DNA from 3 places in the Cupriavidus sp. GW821-FHT07C08 genome. Region 1 is predicted to be linked to each of the others. Evidence: predicted binding sites of a transcription regulator. Region 1 holds the regulator's gene; each other region holds the start of a gene.
The links. Region 1 encodes FNR, which switches genes on or off when oxygen is low (the NO sensors DNR and NnrR bind a similar motif). Its sites were predicted from a motif close to TTGATNNNNATCAA; they were not measured.
Positions count from the first base shown of each region.

Region 2: a site for FNR is predicted at 2,769-2,782, ahead of AC07UK_RS01120 (universal stress protein). Genes of this name have one in related genera too.
Region 3: a site for FNR is predicted at 2,019-2,032, ahead of ubiU (ubiquinone anaerobic biosynthesis protein UbiU). Genes of this name have one in related genera too.

Region 1 covers NZ_JBWKQZ010000001.1:526,184-530,839, forward strand. Annotated here, with positions in the region: gene scpB (SMC-Scp complex subunit ScpB) at 1-543, opposite strand, end outside; gene AC07UK_RS02570 (sulfite exporter TauE/SafE family protein) at 1,113-1,871, opposite strand; gene fnr (fumarate/nitrate reduction transcriptional regulator Fnr) at 1,950-2,675, shown strand; gene AC07UK_RS02580 (hypothetical protein) at 2,737-2,982, opposite strand; gene AC07UK_RS02585 (membrane protein) at 2,979-3,188, opposite strand; gene ccoG (cytochrome c oxidase accessory protein CcoG) at 3,233-4,656, opposite strand, start outside.
Region 2 covers NZ_JBWKQZ010000001.1:221,016-225,671, forward strand. Annotated here, with positions in the region: gene AC07UK_RS01100 (ElaB/YgaM/YqjD family protein) at 1-58, opposite strand, end outside; gene AC07UK_RS01105 (dienelactone hydrolase family protein) at 121-789, opposite strand; gene AC07UK_RS01110 (universal stress protein) at 873-1,712, opposite strand; gene AC07UK_RS01115 (DUF1488 family protein) at 2,073-2,351, opposite strand; gene AC07UK_RS01120 (universal stress protein) at 2,395-2,601, opposite strand; gene ald (alanine dehydrogenase) at 2,915-4,030, opposite strand; gene AC07UK_RS01130 (GYD domain-containing protein) at 4,039-4,302, opposite strand; gene AC07UK_RS01135 (TPM domain-containing protein) at 4,302-4,656, opposite strand, start outside.
Region 3 covers NZ_JBWKQZ010000038.1:51,620-56,275, reverse strand. Annotated here, with positions in the region: gene AC07UK_RS33960 (U32 family peptidase) at 1-762, opposite strand, end outside; gene ubiU (ubiquinone anaerobic biosynthesis protein UbiU) at 810-1,856, opposite strand; gene AC07UK_RS33950 (NAD(P)H-dependent flavin oxidoreductase) at 2,124-3,293, shown strand; gene AC07UK_RS33945 (hypothetical protein) at 3,487-4,656, opposite strand, start outside.

The DNA of each region.
Region 1 (4,656 bases):
CTGTTCAAGCAGGGTTGCCTGCGCCTGCGCCTGGGCGTCTTCCAGCGGCGGCAGCTCATCCAGCGTACGCAGGCCAAGATCGTCCAGGAATGCCTTGGTGGTCGCATACAGCGCCGGCCTGCCCGGCACGTCGCGGTGTCCGATCACCTCGATCCAGCTGCGGTCCTCAAGCTTCTTGACCACTTCCGTGCTGACCGTCACGCCGCGGATTTCCTCGATATCGCCGCGGGTCACCGGCTGCCGGTAGGCAATGATCGCCAGTGTTTCCATCACGGCGCGCGAATATTTTGGCGGCTTTTCGGGATTCAGCCGATCGAGGTATTCACGCATTTCCGGCCGGCTCTGGAAGCGCCAGCCGCTGGCCAGGGCCACCAGTTCCACGCCGCGCGGCCGCCAGTCCTGGCGCAGTTCATCAAGCAGCACGCGGATGGTGTCTGCGCCGACGTCATCGTCAAACAGCCGCCGCAGATCATTGACGCGCAACGGTTCCTGCGCGCAGATCAGCGCCGTCTCGAGGACGATCTTCGCCTCTTGGGTATTCATGTTGATGGTGTGCAGCCTGTCTTTGCACCTGCTCCCGGACGGATCCGGGGCACCGGAGATTTTGGATACAGCGGTACGAAAGCCACCGCCATCTCATTGCGCAGCTAGCCGGATACCTGCTGCATCCAAGCCGTGCACTTCCCTATCTTTGCATCGAATTGCCGGGTCATTCCGGCAGGAGATCGTTCGCGTGCCGTTATGGATCGGCCAGCAAACCTCTTGCGTAGCGCGCCCGCACATATCGGACGTCGCTGTCAGCGAACTGAAGGCCTCGGACGCAAGAAAAACGGGTATCGGGAGCAAGGCCGGCATCGCCAACACCGCAGTGCCAGCCGGACTTTTGAACCAGATCTTTTGAACCGGATGGACTGCGGGGACGGGACGGGCATCGAAAACCTTCCGCTTCCCCTGCCCTGAACGCGCCTTCTGGTAGGAAGGCCGCCTGGCGCTGCTCGCCCGCTGCTTACCGCGGCTCATATTACGCCGCGCGATACCGCAATGTTGGCGATTGTATGGCATTCCCGCCCCCGCCTGCAACCATCATCCGTTGTCCGGGCGGCGCCGGCGCCTCAGAACACCAGGCAGAATCCATGCTCGGCCAGCGAATGTGGCAGCAGCACCGCTCGCGCAATGCCAAGGCCGCCGAACGCCATCACCGCCAGGCCGGCCCCAAGGCGCACGCGGGGACGTCGCGACAGCGTACGCAAGTAGCCCGATAGGCCGGAAAGCACCAGCAGGTTAGGCAGCGTGCCGAGCCCGAACACGCCCATCACGAGTGCGCCGGACGCCGCGTTGCCCGCCAGCAGCGCCAGCGTAAGCGCCCCATAGACCATGCCGCACGGCACCAGCCCCCACGCCACGCCCATGCCATAACGCCGCGCCATGCCGCCGCGCGCCCGCACAAACGGCGGCATGGCGCCTGCCAGGCCACCCAGCCGCCGCGCCACCGCTGCGCTGGCGCGCGCCGCCAGGCGCTCCAGCCAGTTGACAGTAAAAGTATTGCCGCGCAGCAACCGCCAGCCCGACCACAGCAACATGACGCTGCCCGCCCCGAACAGCCAGCGCTGCACCGGCAGGTAGTCCTGCTTCCACGCCGACGCACCGATCGCGCCTAGCGCGGCACCGAGCAGCATATAGGTCGAGATCCGGCCCAGGTGCATAATCAGCAACTCGCCCAGCCAGGCGGCGCGGCTGGGCACCAGACTGATCGTCGCCGTCTCGCCGCGGCGTTGCTCCACGGCCAGCGCCACGCCGCCGCACATGGCGGCGCAGTGGACCCCGCCAAGCAAAGCCAGCAGAAAAACGCTGATCAGCACGCCAAATGTCAATTCTTACTCCCTACCGCATCACATCGCACGGTAAAATGTCCTAATCGCGCCCTCGCTGCCATTTCTAGCAGGTTCCAATTGCTCACCTCCATTCCCATTACCGAGATGTCGCCCCGCTGCTCCACCTGTGCAATGGGGCAGCTGTGCCTTCCGGTCGGCATGTCGCAGCAAGACCTCGCCAAGATGGACACGCTGGTACAGGAACGCATCCGTGTGCACAAGGGTGAAACCCTGTATCGCATGGGCGATCCGCTCACCGCGGTCTATGCCGTGCGCTTTGGCACGCTCAAGACCCACGTCACCACTGAAGACGGCCGCTCGCAGATTACCGGCTTCCACCTGCCCGGCGAAATCGTCGGTCTCGACGGGCTGGGCGAGATGCAGCATGCCTCCGATGCCGCCGCGCTGGAAGATACCGAAGTCTGCGTGGTCCGCATGAGCGAACTGCAGGCCCTGTCGGCAGACCTGCCATCGCTGCAACAGCAGTTCCTGCGCCTGATGGGCAAGGAAATCACGCACGACCAGCTGATGCTGGTCACGCTGGGCTCGATGCGCGCCGAGGAACGCCTTGCCGCCTTCCTGATCAACCTCTCTGAGCGCCTGTCTGCGCGCGGCTATTCGGCGTCCGAGTTCGTGATGCGCATGAGCCGCGAAGAGATCGGCAGCTACCTGGGCCTGAAGCTCGAAACCGTCAGCCGCCTGTTCTCCCGCTTTGCCGAAGCCGGCCTGATCCAGATTCGCCAGCGCCACGTCAAGCTGGTGGACATCGACGGCATCAAGCAACTCTACAGCCGCTCCTGCTAAGCGGCCAAGCGCTGCCAGTGCCGCATCCGGCCATGGCAGCGCAGACCTCACGCCAGTCCGCTCATTCCAGTTCGTCGGTATCGCTGAGCCGCGTCGGCATGGTGTAGAGCGTCAGTCCGCTGGACAACGCGCAGAACACCCAGGCCATCAGGAAGCCGATGGTGTAGACCGATTCGCGGGACGCTTCGATCGGCTGGCCGAAGAAGTTCAGGTCACCGGGATCCACCACCGAAAACACCGTCGCGGTCGCAAAGCCAGCCATCAGGAACGCCGGCCAGAGTACCCACATCAGCCAGCGCAACCTCATGGCTGCCTCGCTGCGGCAGCCTTGGGCGGCGCGGCATCGGCCTTCTCCACCACCAGGCCATGGCGCGTTGCACCCTGCACCGGCATGTCCGGATGCGTGGACGCCAGCCAGATCGTCACGCCGCACGCCACCATCGCCACCAGCGGGCCGCTCATCAATAGCCACGGCCACGGCTCCTTCCACCACGGATTGCCTTGCTGACTCATCTTGCCCCCTTCATCTTGACGACTAAGTCCGCGTCTGCCTAGCTTCACAAATCGCGCGGCACGATGAAACTGGTGGATTGCCGGATTTCGGCCTGCCCCCGCTCCGTGCCTTCGCTCGTCACTGTCACGTTGATCTTGTGCGTGCCCCGCGCCGCGGCCTCGATCGGCACGCGGATCCGGATCGGCAGCAACCGGTTGGACGTCGGCGCCAGCGATTCGGCCTGCTTGTCGTACTCCACCTTCAGGTTCTTCAGCTCGTCGCTGTCGGCGCGCACGCTGATCTTCATCGGCGCTTCGGTGGTGTTGATCAGCTGCAGGCGATAGACGTTCTCGATCCAGCGGCCTTCCACTTCACGGCCGAGCGCACCACGGTCGCGGATGATGTCGACCTTCAGCGGCGTGCGCAGCGCGATCGACGCCATGAAGCCGCCCAGCAGCACCACCCAGATCACGGAATAGATGATGACGCGCGGACGCAGCAGGCGCTTGCGCGATGCCGCCGCGGACAAGGCCTTGCGCATCGCGTTTTCCGAGGTGTACCGGATCAGGCCGCGCGGATAGTCCATCTTGTCCATGACCTGGTTGCAGGCGTCGATGCAGGCGCCGCAGCCGATGCACTCGTACTGCAGGCCGTCGCGGATATCGATGCCTGTCGGGCACACCTGTACGCAGATGCTGCAGTTGACGCAGTCGCCAAGCCCCGCCTTGTAGTGGTCGGTCTTGCGCGACCGGCTGCCGCGCGGCTCGCCGCGGCCGACGTCGTAGGTCACGACATAGGTATCGCGATCCACCATCACGCTCTGGAAGCGCGCATACGGGCACATGTACTTGCACACCTGCTCGCGCATGAAGCCCGCATTGCCCCAGGTGGCGAACGCGTAAAACAGCATCCAGAACGACTGCCACGGCCCCAGCGACAGGCTGAGCACCTCGCCGCCCAGACCGCGGATCGGCGCGAAATAGCCGATGAAGGTAAAGCCGGTCCAGAGCGCAATCAGCACCCACAGGAAGTGCTTGGTCGCCTTCAGACGGAACTTGCGCAGGCTCCACGGATCGCCATCGAGCCGGATGCGGGCGATGCGGTCGCCTTCGACCCGCCGCTCGATCCACATGAAGATCTCGGTATAGACTGTCTGCGGACAGGCATAGCCGCAGAACAGCCGCCCCGCGATCGCCGTGAACAGGAACAGCGCCAGCGCCGAGATCACCAGCAGCACCGCCAGGTAGATCACATCCTGTGGCCACAGCACCAGCCCGAAGATGTAGAACTTGCGCGCGCCAAGGTCGAACAGCACGGCCTGGCGGCCATTCCATTGGAGCCAGGGCGTGCCGTAGTAGATCAGCTGGGTCAGGATCACCAGCCAGACCCGCCAGCTGGAGAAGGCGCCCGTCACCGAGCGCGGGTAGATCTTGCGGCGGACCTCGTAGAGCGTTTCGTCAGAGGTCTCGCCCGGCGCAGCGGCCGACC
Region 2 (4,656 bases), 310 kb from region 1:
TGGCATCACGGGCTAGTGCTTCCTTGTGCAGCAAGAGCGCGGCGCGAGTATCGTTCATGTCAGCCTCCTTTTCACTGAGTCGTCGCCGTGCATCGCACGGCACCATGGAATCCTGTCGAACTACAAGTTCTCGCCAGCCGCTGCAAAATGCTGGCAGAACCATTTGCCGGCGAGCTCGCCGACCTGTTCCAGCGCGCCCGGCTGCTCGAACAGGTGAGTGGCGCCGGGAATCACCTCCAGCCGCTTCTCGCATTGCATCCATGCGGTGGCGCGCGCGTTGAGCTTCAGCACCACCGGATCCGCTTCGCCTACGATCATCAGCGTCGGGGCCTGCAGTTGGCACAGCGCCTCGTGGCCTGCCAGGTCGACGCGGCCGCCGCGCGCCACCACCGCGTCGATCCGCATGCGCGGCGGCGGCTCAGCGGCGGCACGGATGGCCGCGGCAGCACCCATACTGGCGGCGAAGTAGCCGAGCCGCAGGTGGCGCTCGCGCGTCAGGTGCGCGGCCGAGACCGTGGCAGCTTTGAGGCGTTCCCCGAGCAGGGCGATGTCGAATCGCTTCGACCTCCCGACGTCCTCGTCCGGCGCCAGCAGGTCAAACAGCAGCGTGCCCAGGCCCACCCGATTCAGCGTCGCTGCGACCCCGCGGCTGCGTACGCTGTAGCGCGAACTGCCGCTGCCATGTGCGAACAGGACCAGGCCGGATGCCGCTTCCGGCAGGGTTAGATCGCCTGGCAGCGCGATGTCGCCGATATGGATCCGCACCTGTTCGATGGTGATGTGCTGCATGAGACTTCCCTTCCCCCCTCTTCCTGTCCTTGCCAACGGCCGCGCCACCGTCACGTCCTGTGCCAGTGCACGTGCAGTCGGTCTCAGTGCGACATCAGGACCGGCACTGTCATCGACCCGAGCAGCGTGCGGGTGACACCGCCAAGGACCAGCTCGTGCACCCGGCTGTGCCCGTAGGCCCCCATGACGATCAGGTCAGCATTTCGGTCCGCGGCGTGTGAGAGCAACAACTGGCCGACGTCTTCGCCATCTTCCGCTCCGAACGTGCACAGCTGCACCGCCACGCCATGCCGACCCAGCCAGTCCACGGCATGCTGAGGCGGCGAAATCCATGTTCCCTTCAAAACCCCGGACGGTGTCCACGAGACCACTTCCACAGTGCCCGCGCGCTGCAGGAGCGGGAGCGCATCTCGGATGGCCCGCGCCGACTCGCGGCTGCCGTTCCACGCCACCATGATGTTCTTGCCAACGCTCGGGAACCGGCCCGCATACGGAACCACCAACACCGGCCGCCCGCATTCCAGCACAATGGATTCAACAAAGCCGGGCTCGGCGTAGGCGGCTTCATCGGTGGGATCGTGCTGTCCGAGAATGACAAGGTCCGCCCGATGCGCCTCCGCCTGGACCGTCGCCGCCGTGGCCCAGTCCGGCGCCCGCCATTCCGTAATGATGGCTACCTCGTCCGTTGCGCCCATCAGGGCATGGTGGGCCCGCTCGCCGACCTGATGCCGCCATTCGTTGTAAGAGGCAAGATAGCGGTCACCGTCCACCAGGTAGCGCACGGCGGTGGGATCCGGCTTGCCGACGGCAAGCAGGCCGACCAGCGTGGAATGAAACTCCAGCGCCAGCTGGGTGGCGAGGTGCAGCCGGTCGTAAACGCGGCGGCCGGCATCGAGATGAACCAGGATCGTTGCGTAGTCCATGGATTGACTCCATCAGGCAGCCCCGGACGGAGCTTTCCTTGAATCTATATCGCCACCCCGCCCCGGATTTGTCATGCATCAAGCCGCCTTCGTGTCCGCGCTACAGGCGATACCGCTGGCACCAGGTACGAGTTGGCCCAGGCCGCCTGACGCCAGCGCGGCAGTGCGTGGCTTCGGCGGCCGCAGCAGGTCCGGTACGGCGGTACACGCTGTGCATAGCGCCACCAACGCGCAGGCGGCAAGCCTGTGCCATCCTGGCCGTTTTTCCGGCGTGCACGACTGCAAGCGATTCTTCATGGGTAGCTCCTTGTAGGACGCGCACCGCTCCAAGGGCGGCGGCTGCCGGCCACGACGTGCGCCTCATACCGCGAAGCGAAAATGGCCGCTGTGCAGCACAATGTGCTGCGCACCTGTCATCTCGAACAGCGCTCCCGCAACGCGTTCAATGTCCTGGCGGTTGCCCATGAATGCCGGCAGCAAATCTTCACTGCGGTACGAGCGTGCGCCGAAATGATCCTCAAGCGCCTCCGCAGTGATCTCATAGGTCGCCGGCGAGCCGTCCACCTTCGCGGCACACCGCAGGCTCGGTCCGGTCGAGCAATAATCCGGAATCTCGCCGGCAAAATCGATCTTATGCATAGTCTCTTGGCGTAAAACGCCCTCCATAGTCTGTTCGCCCTGCCTACGCCTCCTCAGCACGGACCAGCAAGACGGGCGCGACGGCTAGAGTGATCACGCTTCGCGCGACGCTGCCCATGACGAGTCGCCGCACTCCCCGGCGGCCGTGCGTCCCCATCACAACCAGATCTGCGCCCCAGCCATTGGCTTCAGCCGCGATCGTGGCAGCAACGTCGCCCTCGGCCATCGGCTTGCCGAGCAGCCGCGTCACGTGGCGAATACCTGCTGCGGCAAGCCGGCTGACGGCGGCAGCGAGAACGCTTTGCCCCGCAGTCGTGTGTGCCCATGACGATCAGGTCCGCGCCCCAGTGGTCTGCTTCCGCGATGATCGCTTCGGCTGTGACTCTTTCCAAATTAGCGGTCGCAAGAACATGCGGGTTGATGCCAGTCAACGAAGCCCTAAGTCCCCACTGGCCGGCCGTTCCGATCTCCGACCGGGTCAGCGACGGGCGCAGGCCCACCGGTCTTCATGCCGCACAATCCCGGTGAGCATGGCGCCTTGCCGCCGATACTGTCGGCCCCGCTCAGGTCAGCCCCTGCTCGGCGGGTACATGGGCGTAGCCATGGGCGCTTGCGACGGCCGCATAAGTCACGCTCCCGCGACAGATATTCAGCCCGGCCCGCAGGCAGGGATCGTCTGAGAGCGCACGGGTCCATCCCTTGTCGGCAAGGGCCATCGCATGACCGATCGTGGCGTTGTTCAGGGCAAAGGTGGAGGTCCTCGCCACGGCTGCCGGCATGTTGGTCACGCAGTAGTGCAGCACGCTGTCGACCACATAGGTCGGATCCGTATGGCTGGTCGGGCGCGATGTCTCGGCGCAGCCTCCCTGGTCTATCGCCACATCCACCAGCACCGAACCTGCTTTCATGCGCGCGACCATCGCACGCGTGATCAGCTTGGGCGCCTCGGCGCCAGGCACCAGCACCGCGCCGATGACCGCATCGGCCGAGAGCAACGCGCGCTCGATACTGTCAGCGCTGGAGTAGACCGTCACGACTCGATTGCCGTACACCGAGCCGAGATGCCGCAGACGTTCGATATTCTTGTCCAACACTGTCACGCGCGCCCCCATGCCAACCGCGATCTGGACGGCATTGGCGCCCACCACGCCGGCGCCGATCACGACGACATGTGCCGGCGCGACACCCGGGACGCCGCCGAGCAGCAGTCCCATGCCGCCGTGCGGCTTCTCGAGGTAGGCTGCCGCCACCTGGACTGACATGCGGCCGGCGACCTCGCTCATGGGAGCCAGCAGCGGCAGACCACCGTCAGACCCCGTAACCGTCTCATAGGCGATGCAGACTGCGCCGGATTGCAGCAGCGCGGCAGTCAACTCTCGTTCCGCGGCCAGATGCAGGTATGCAAAGAGGATCTGCCCAGCCTTGAGCAGCGCCAGCTCGCGTGGTTGTGGCTCCTTGACCTTGACAATCATCTGGGCCCGGTCGTACACGGCCTTCGCATCGGCAGCCAGCTTCGCGCCAGCCGCTTCGTAATGCGCGTCGGAAAGGCCAAGCGCGGCCCCGGCCCCGGCCTGGACCATGACCTGGTGACCGCGGCTGACAAGTTCGCGCACGCAGGCAGGCGTCAAGCCAACCCGGTACTCGTTATCCTTGATTTCCTTGGGCACGCCGATCCACATGGCCTTGCTCACACGGGTGGTAATTCCGGCAGATTCCTCACCAGGTGCTTGAATTGCCCCCAGTCCACGGCCGGATGCACCGAGGTCTCTCCGTGACCATACGCCCCCACCAGGACCGACACCTGCATGGCAGCCTCGATGTTGTTGGCCTCGAAGATATCGAAATAATTATAGGGCCCGAGGGTTACATAGCTGCCCAGCCATTTCACATCCAAATATCGCCATGTTCGACTCCGCGGCAGACGCCGCAAGATGTGATTGACGTTTGCCATCACCACTTGCCGGAAGCACCACCACCGCCAAAGCCGCCGCCACCGCCGCCGAATCCCCCGGGGCCCGACCTGCCGCCATATCTTCCCGAGCGGCCGCCAATAGCCAGCAAGCCCATGTGCGGGCCGCCCATCAGCGTGAACAAGAGCGCGATTGCCCCCGCAACGATACCGGCAAAGATAGCGCCAGAAAGCATCCACGCGACCACACCAACGGCCCCACCCGTCGCGACCGCACCCGGGAAGCGCCCCAGCATGGAACGCAGTAACCCGCCCAGAACCAGAGTGAGCACAAGCAGGATTGGCATCAGTTGCCGGACGGGGTCACCCGTATCCCCTGCCTTTTGCTCCGGCGGT
Region 3 (4,656 bases), on a different contig from region 1:
CATCCCCACCCCCATCCGCGCCATCGCCAACGCCTCTGCGCACAGGTCCAGGCAGGTGGCGCTCTGCGTCTGCACGCCGTTGAGCGTGAAGAAGGCCTGCCCTTCGCCGGTGGCGGCCACGAGGCCGTCGGGATAATCCATGCAGCGGAACTCGCAACTGTCCTTGCGCAGGCGATGGTGGCGTGCGGTAAAGCAGCGCGCCGAGAACGCCAGCGGCAGGCGTCCCCAGACAAAGGCTTCCAAACGCATGCCAGTGGGGCGCGACGCAGCCAGCGCTGCCAGCGTGGCGCCGTCCATCTCCACCGGCGCGACGCAGCCGGCCGCGCCCAGCCCGGCCAGCCACGCCAGCGTATCGGCGTGGTAGGCATTGAGGTGGGGGCCGCCGACAAAGGGCCGCCCTGCCATGCAGCGCACCGCGCCAAGGTCGTTGGCCTCGACCAGGTAGTCGTCCTGCGCGCAGGCGCGGCGCATCCAGGCGATGTCAGTGTCGGACTCCACCAGCACCGGCGTCGACAGCACCACCTCCTTGCCGGCATCGCGCAGCATCTGCGCAATCTCCAGCCATTGCGCATGACGGACTTCATGGCGGCGCGTGCAGACGGTCTCGCCGAGGTAGACGCGGTCGACCCGCGAATCGGCGACCGACGCATAGAACTGCATCACGGCCTCGCGCGGCCAGTAGTACAGCAGCGGGCCCAGGGCGATGCCGAAATCAGGCATCGCTACGGCTTGCGGCATCGCGGCCGCGGCAATCTCTGGCATGGGAAGCTCCATCATGGCCGGTTCAACGCAGATCGATGTCATGGGTGTCACCGCCACGGCCGGTCGTAGGCGCCTTGCGTGACCTGGTCGCCTTCGGCATGGCGCCCCAGCGTGCTCTGCCACTCTTGCCGCGGCACGAAGCGCGCCGGATCGGCGCAGGCCGCGTCGATGGCCGCGCGCAGCACGCCGACCACATCGCCCACATAGCGCGGGCTGCGCTGCCGCCCTTCGATCTTGATGGCTGCGATGCCCATGTCGATCAGCGCCGGCAGCAGCGACAGCGCATTGAGGCTGGTCGGCTCTTCCAGCACGTAGCCGCGCTCGCCCTCCACCTCGAAGCGGCCCTTGCACAGCGTGGGATAGCCGGCCGGCTCGCCCGGCGCATAGCTGTCGATCAGGATGCCCGACAGCCGCGCCTGCATGGTGCCGTCCTGCTCGGTCCAGCGCACCGCGTGCGCGGGCGAGCAGACGCCCTTGTTGTTGGGCGAGTCGCCGGTGGCGTAGGACGACAGCAGGCAGCGCCCCTCGGCCATCACGCACAGGCTGCCGAAGCCGAACACCTCCAGCTCCACGCTGGTCTGGCGCGCCAGCTTGCCGATCTGCGCCAGCGACAGCACGCGCGGCAGCACCACGCGGCGGATATGGAAGCGCTCGCGCATCAGCTCGATGGCGTCGGCGTGCGTGGCCGAGCCCTGCACCGACAAGTGCAGGCGCAAGCCCGGATGTCGCTCGCACGCATAGCCCATCAGGCCGGCATCAGCCATGATGACCGCGTCGGCGCCAAGGTCCGCCGCCGCATCGACCGCGCGCTGCCATTGCGCCACCGCGCCCATCTGGGCGAAGGTGTTGATGGCGAACAGCACCTCGGCGCCGCGCGCGTGGGCTTCGGCCACGCCGGTGCGGATGTCGGCCTCGGTAAAGTTCAGGCCGCCGAAATTGCGCGCGTTGGTGGCATCGCGCAGGCCCAGGTAGACCGCGTCGGCGCCGTGCTGCAGTGCCATGCGCAGGGCCGCCAGTGAACCGGCGGGCGCAACAAGCTGGGGCCGGCGCGGCACGCTCGCCGCGGCGGATGGGGCTGGGGAGGCAGGGGTCATCGGTGATGGCGCCGGCGGCGGCGCGAAGATGAAGACAGCGGCCGATGCTAGCCAAGCGCTTGCAGCAGGGGCTTGACCGCGCGCAAACCCACGCCAACGGCACACCGCCCGCGTTGGCCTATGCCGGTTGGCGTAGGCCGATGGCAGGCCACCACCGCGCGCTTGACCTGCGGCAAACGCCGGCCCGTGCCGCTGTGCCACGCTTGCCCGGTCATCCCCGCGGCTGGCCGCACGCCGGCCCCGCGCCCATCCTCTTCCGGAGACTTTATGAATCAACCCTGGCTCAAGCTGGCCGGCCGCCGCCTACTGCCCATCGTGCAGGGCGGCATGGGCATCGGCATCTCGGCCCACCGGCTGGCCGGCGCCGTCGCGCGCGAGAACGGCGTCGGCACCATCGCCAGCATCGACCTGCGCCACCACCACCCCGACCTGATGGAACGCACCCGCGGCAGCCGTGACAAGCCCGCCATCGAAGCCGCCAACCTCGAAGCGCTGGATCGCGAGATCCGTGCCGCGCGCACGGCGTCCGAGGGCCGCGGGCTGATCGCCGTCAACGTGATGAAGGCGGTGGGCTCGCACGCCGCGCTGGTGCGGCAATCCTGCGAAAGCGGCGCCGATGCCATCGTCATGGGCGCCGGCCTGCCGCTGGACCTGCCCGAGCTGACCGCCAGCCACCCCAGGGTGGCGCTGATCCCGATCCTGTCCGAGGCACGCGGCATCGGCCTGGTGCTGCGCCGGTGGATGAAGAAGGGCCGGCTGCCCGATGCCATCGTGGTCGAACACCCGGCGCATGCCGGCGGCCACCTGGGCGCGGCCACCATCCAGGACTTGTCGGAGCCGCGCTTTTCGTTTTCGCGCGTGCTGGCCGAATGCCGCGAGCTGTTTGCGCAGCTGGGGCTGGCCTGGGACAGCATTCCGCTGATCCTGGCCGGCGGCATCGACAGCCATGCCAAGGTGCGCCACTGGCTGGGCGAGGGCGCCGCCGCGGTGCAGCTGGGCACGGCCTTCGCCGTGACCGAGGAATGCGATGCCCACCCGGCCTTCAAGCAGGTGCTGGCCACGGCGCGGCCCGAGACCCTGCGCGAGTTCACCAGCGTGGCCGGGCTGCCCGCGCGCGCGGTGCTGACGCCGTGGCTGTCGCGCTACCTGTCGAGCGAGTCGCGGCTGCAGCGCCGCGCCAGGCCGCGTGAATGCCTGGAGGGCTTCGACTGCCTGCAGGCGTGCGGGCTGCGCGACGGCATTGCCCGCATCGGCCAGTTCTGCATCGACCTGAAGCTGGCGCAGGCCGTGCGCGGCGACGTGGAGCGCGGCCTGTTCTTTCGCGGCCGGGGTGCGCTGCCCTTCGGCGAGGCGATCCGGCCGGTGGCGGAGCTGATGCACTACCTGTTGACCGGGGAAAAGCCTGCGGGTCTGACTCAAACCCCGACACCAGCCTGACGCATGCCTGTTGTGCGTGCCGTGCCCAACGCGCGCGAACAAGGCTCCCCTCGCCCGCTTGCGGGAGAGGGGTGGGGGAGAGGGCCGGAGTGTCTACGAAGTGAGGCGCGTCAGTGTGCCAGCGCCTGCCCTCACCCCCGGCCCCTCTCCCGCAGGCGGGAGAGGGGAGCAAACCGGCAGCATGGGAACCTTGTCAGCAATCTGAGCGCGGCGGTAATCCGCCGCGCTTCTTCATCTCCCGCATGCAGCGCAACGCTCCCAGCAGCTGCCACCCCAGCCACGCATTGGCGCCCGCCAGCAGCAGGCCGCCAGCGCGGGCCAGCGGCGCCGGCGCCAGCGGTACCGCCAGCAGCAGCACGTAGGCCGCGAGCAGCAGCCATGCCTGCCACCGTTGCCGGCCCGGCTCGATGATGGCCTGCATGGCCGGCACGCGCGCGCGCGGCGGCAGCAGCCGGCGCAGGTGCAGCCAGGCCACGAACGGCACGATCTTGCCGAGCATGGCCGTGACCGGCAGCACGCCCACGCCGACCAGCGCCATGGTGCCGGCCCACCATGCCAGCGGCAAGCCGGCGGCGGGCAGCACGACTGCCGCCGCCCCCAGCAGCGCCGCGCCCGCCATGCTGGCGCATGCCACCGGCCAGAGCAGCCAGAACGGATCATGGCGCCGCCGCGCGCGCAGCGTGCCGGCCAGCCCGCACGCGCCCACCACCACCACGAGCGCCAGCCACGCGAGCAGCACGCCATGCGCCAGTGCCCGGTGACCCGGCCACAGCATTGCCGCGGCGCTGAACAGCGCCAGCGGCAACCAATGCGCCATGGGCAGCCAGCGCCCGATCGCCGCCGGCAGGCGCGGCGCCTGCCAGAACATCGGCAGCACGGTGGTGGCCACGCCGGTCACCAGCGCGGCCAGCCAGCCGCCCAGTGCCCACGCCATATGCAGGCCAAGCCAGCGCGCCACCGGCACGTGCCACCAGCCGCCGAGGGCGCCGGCCAGCACCATGCCGCACAGCACCGCGACCATCAGCGGCGCGCCGATGCCGGCAAGGGTGCGCGTGGTGGCATCCACTGCGGCCACGCGCCGGCCAGCAGCCAGCAGGATCGCCCCGGCCAGCAACAGGATCACGGCCACGGCCGCCGCTGCCTGCATCGCCACAGGTTCACCGCCGAGCAAGCCAATGCCCAGGGCGGTGGCCACGCCCGCGCCGGACGCGGCCATGAACGGCGCAAGCAGCCCCGCCCCCGGCACGGCCACGCCGGCCACCACCGGCATCATCTGGAACAGCGCGCCCACCATGACCGGCAGCAGCATGCCCAGCGCCAGCACATGCACCGCCACCAGCGCCAGTGGCGCAAAGCGGTCCGG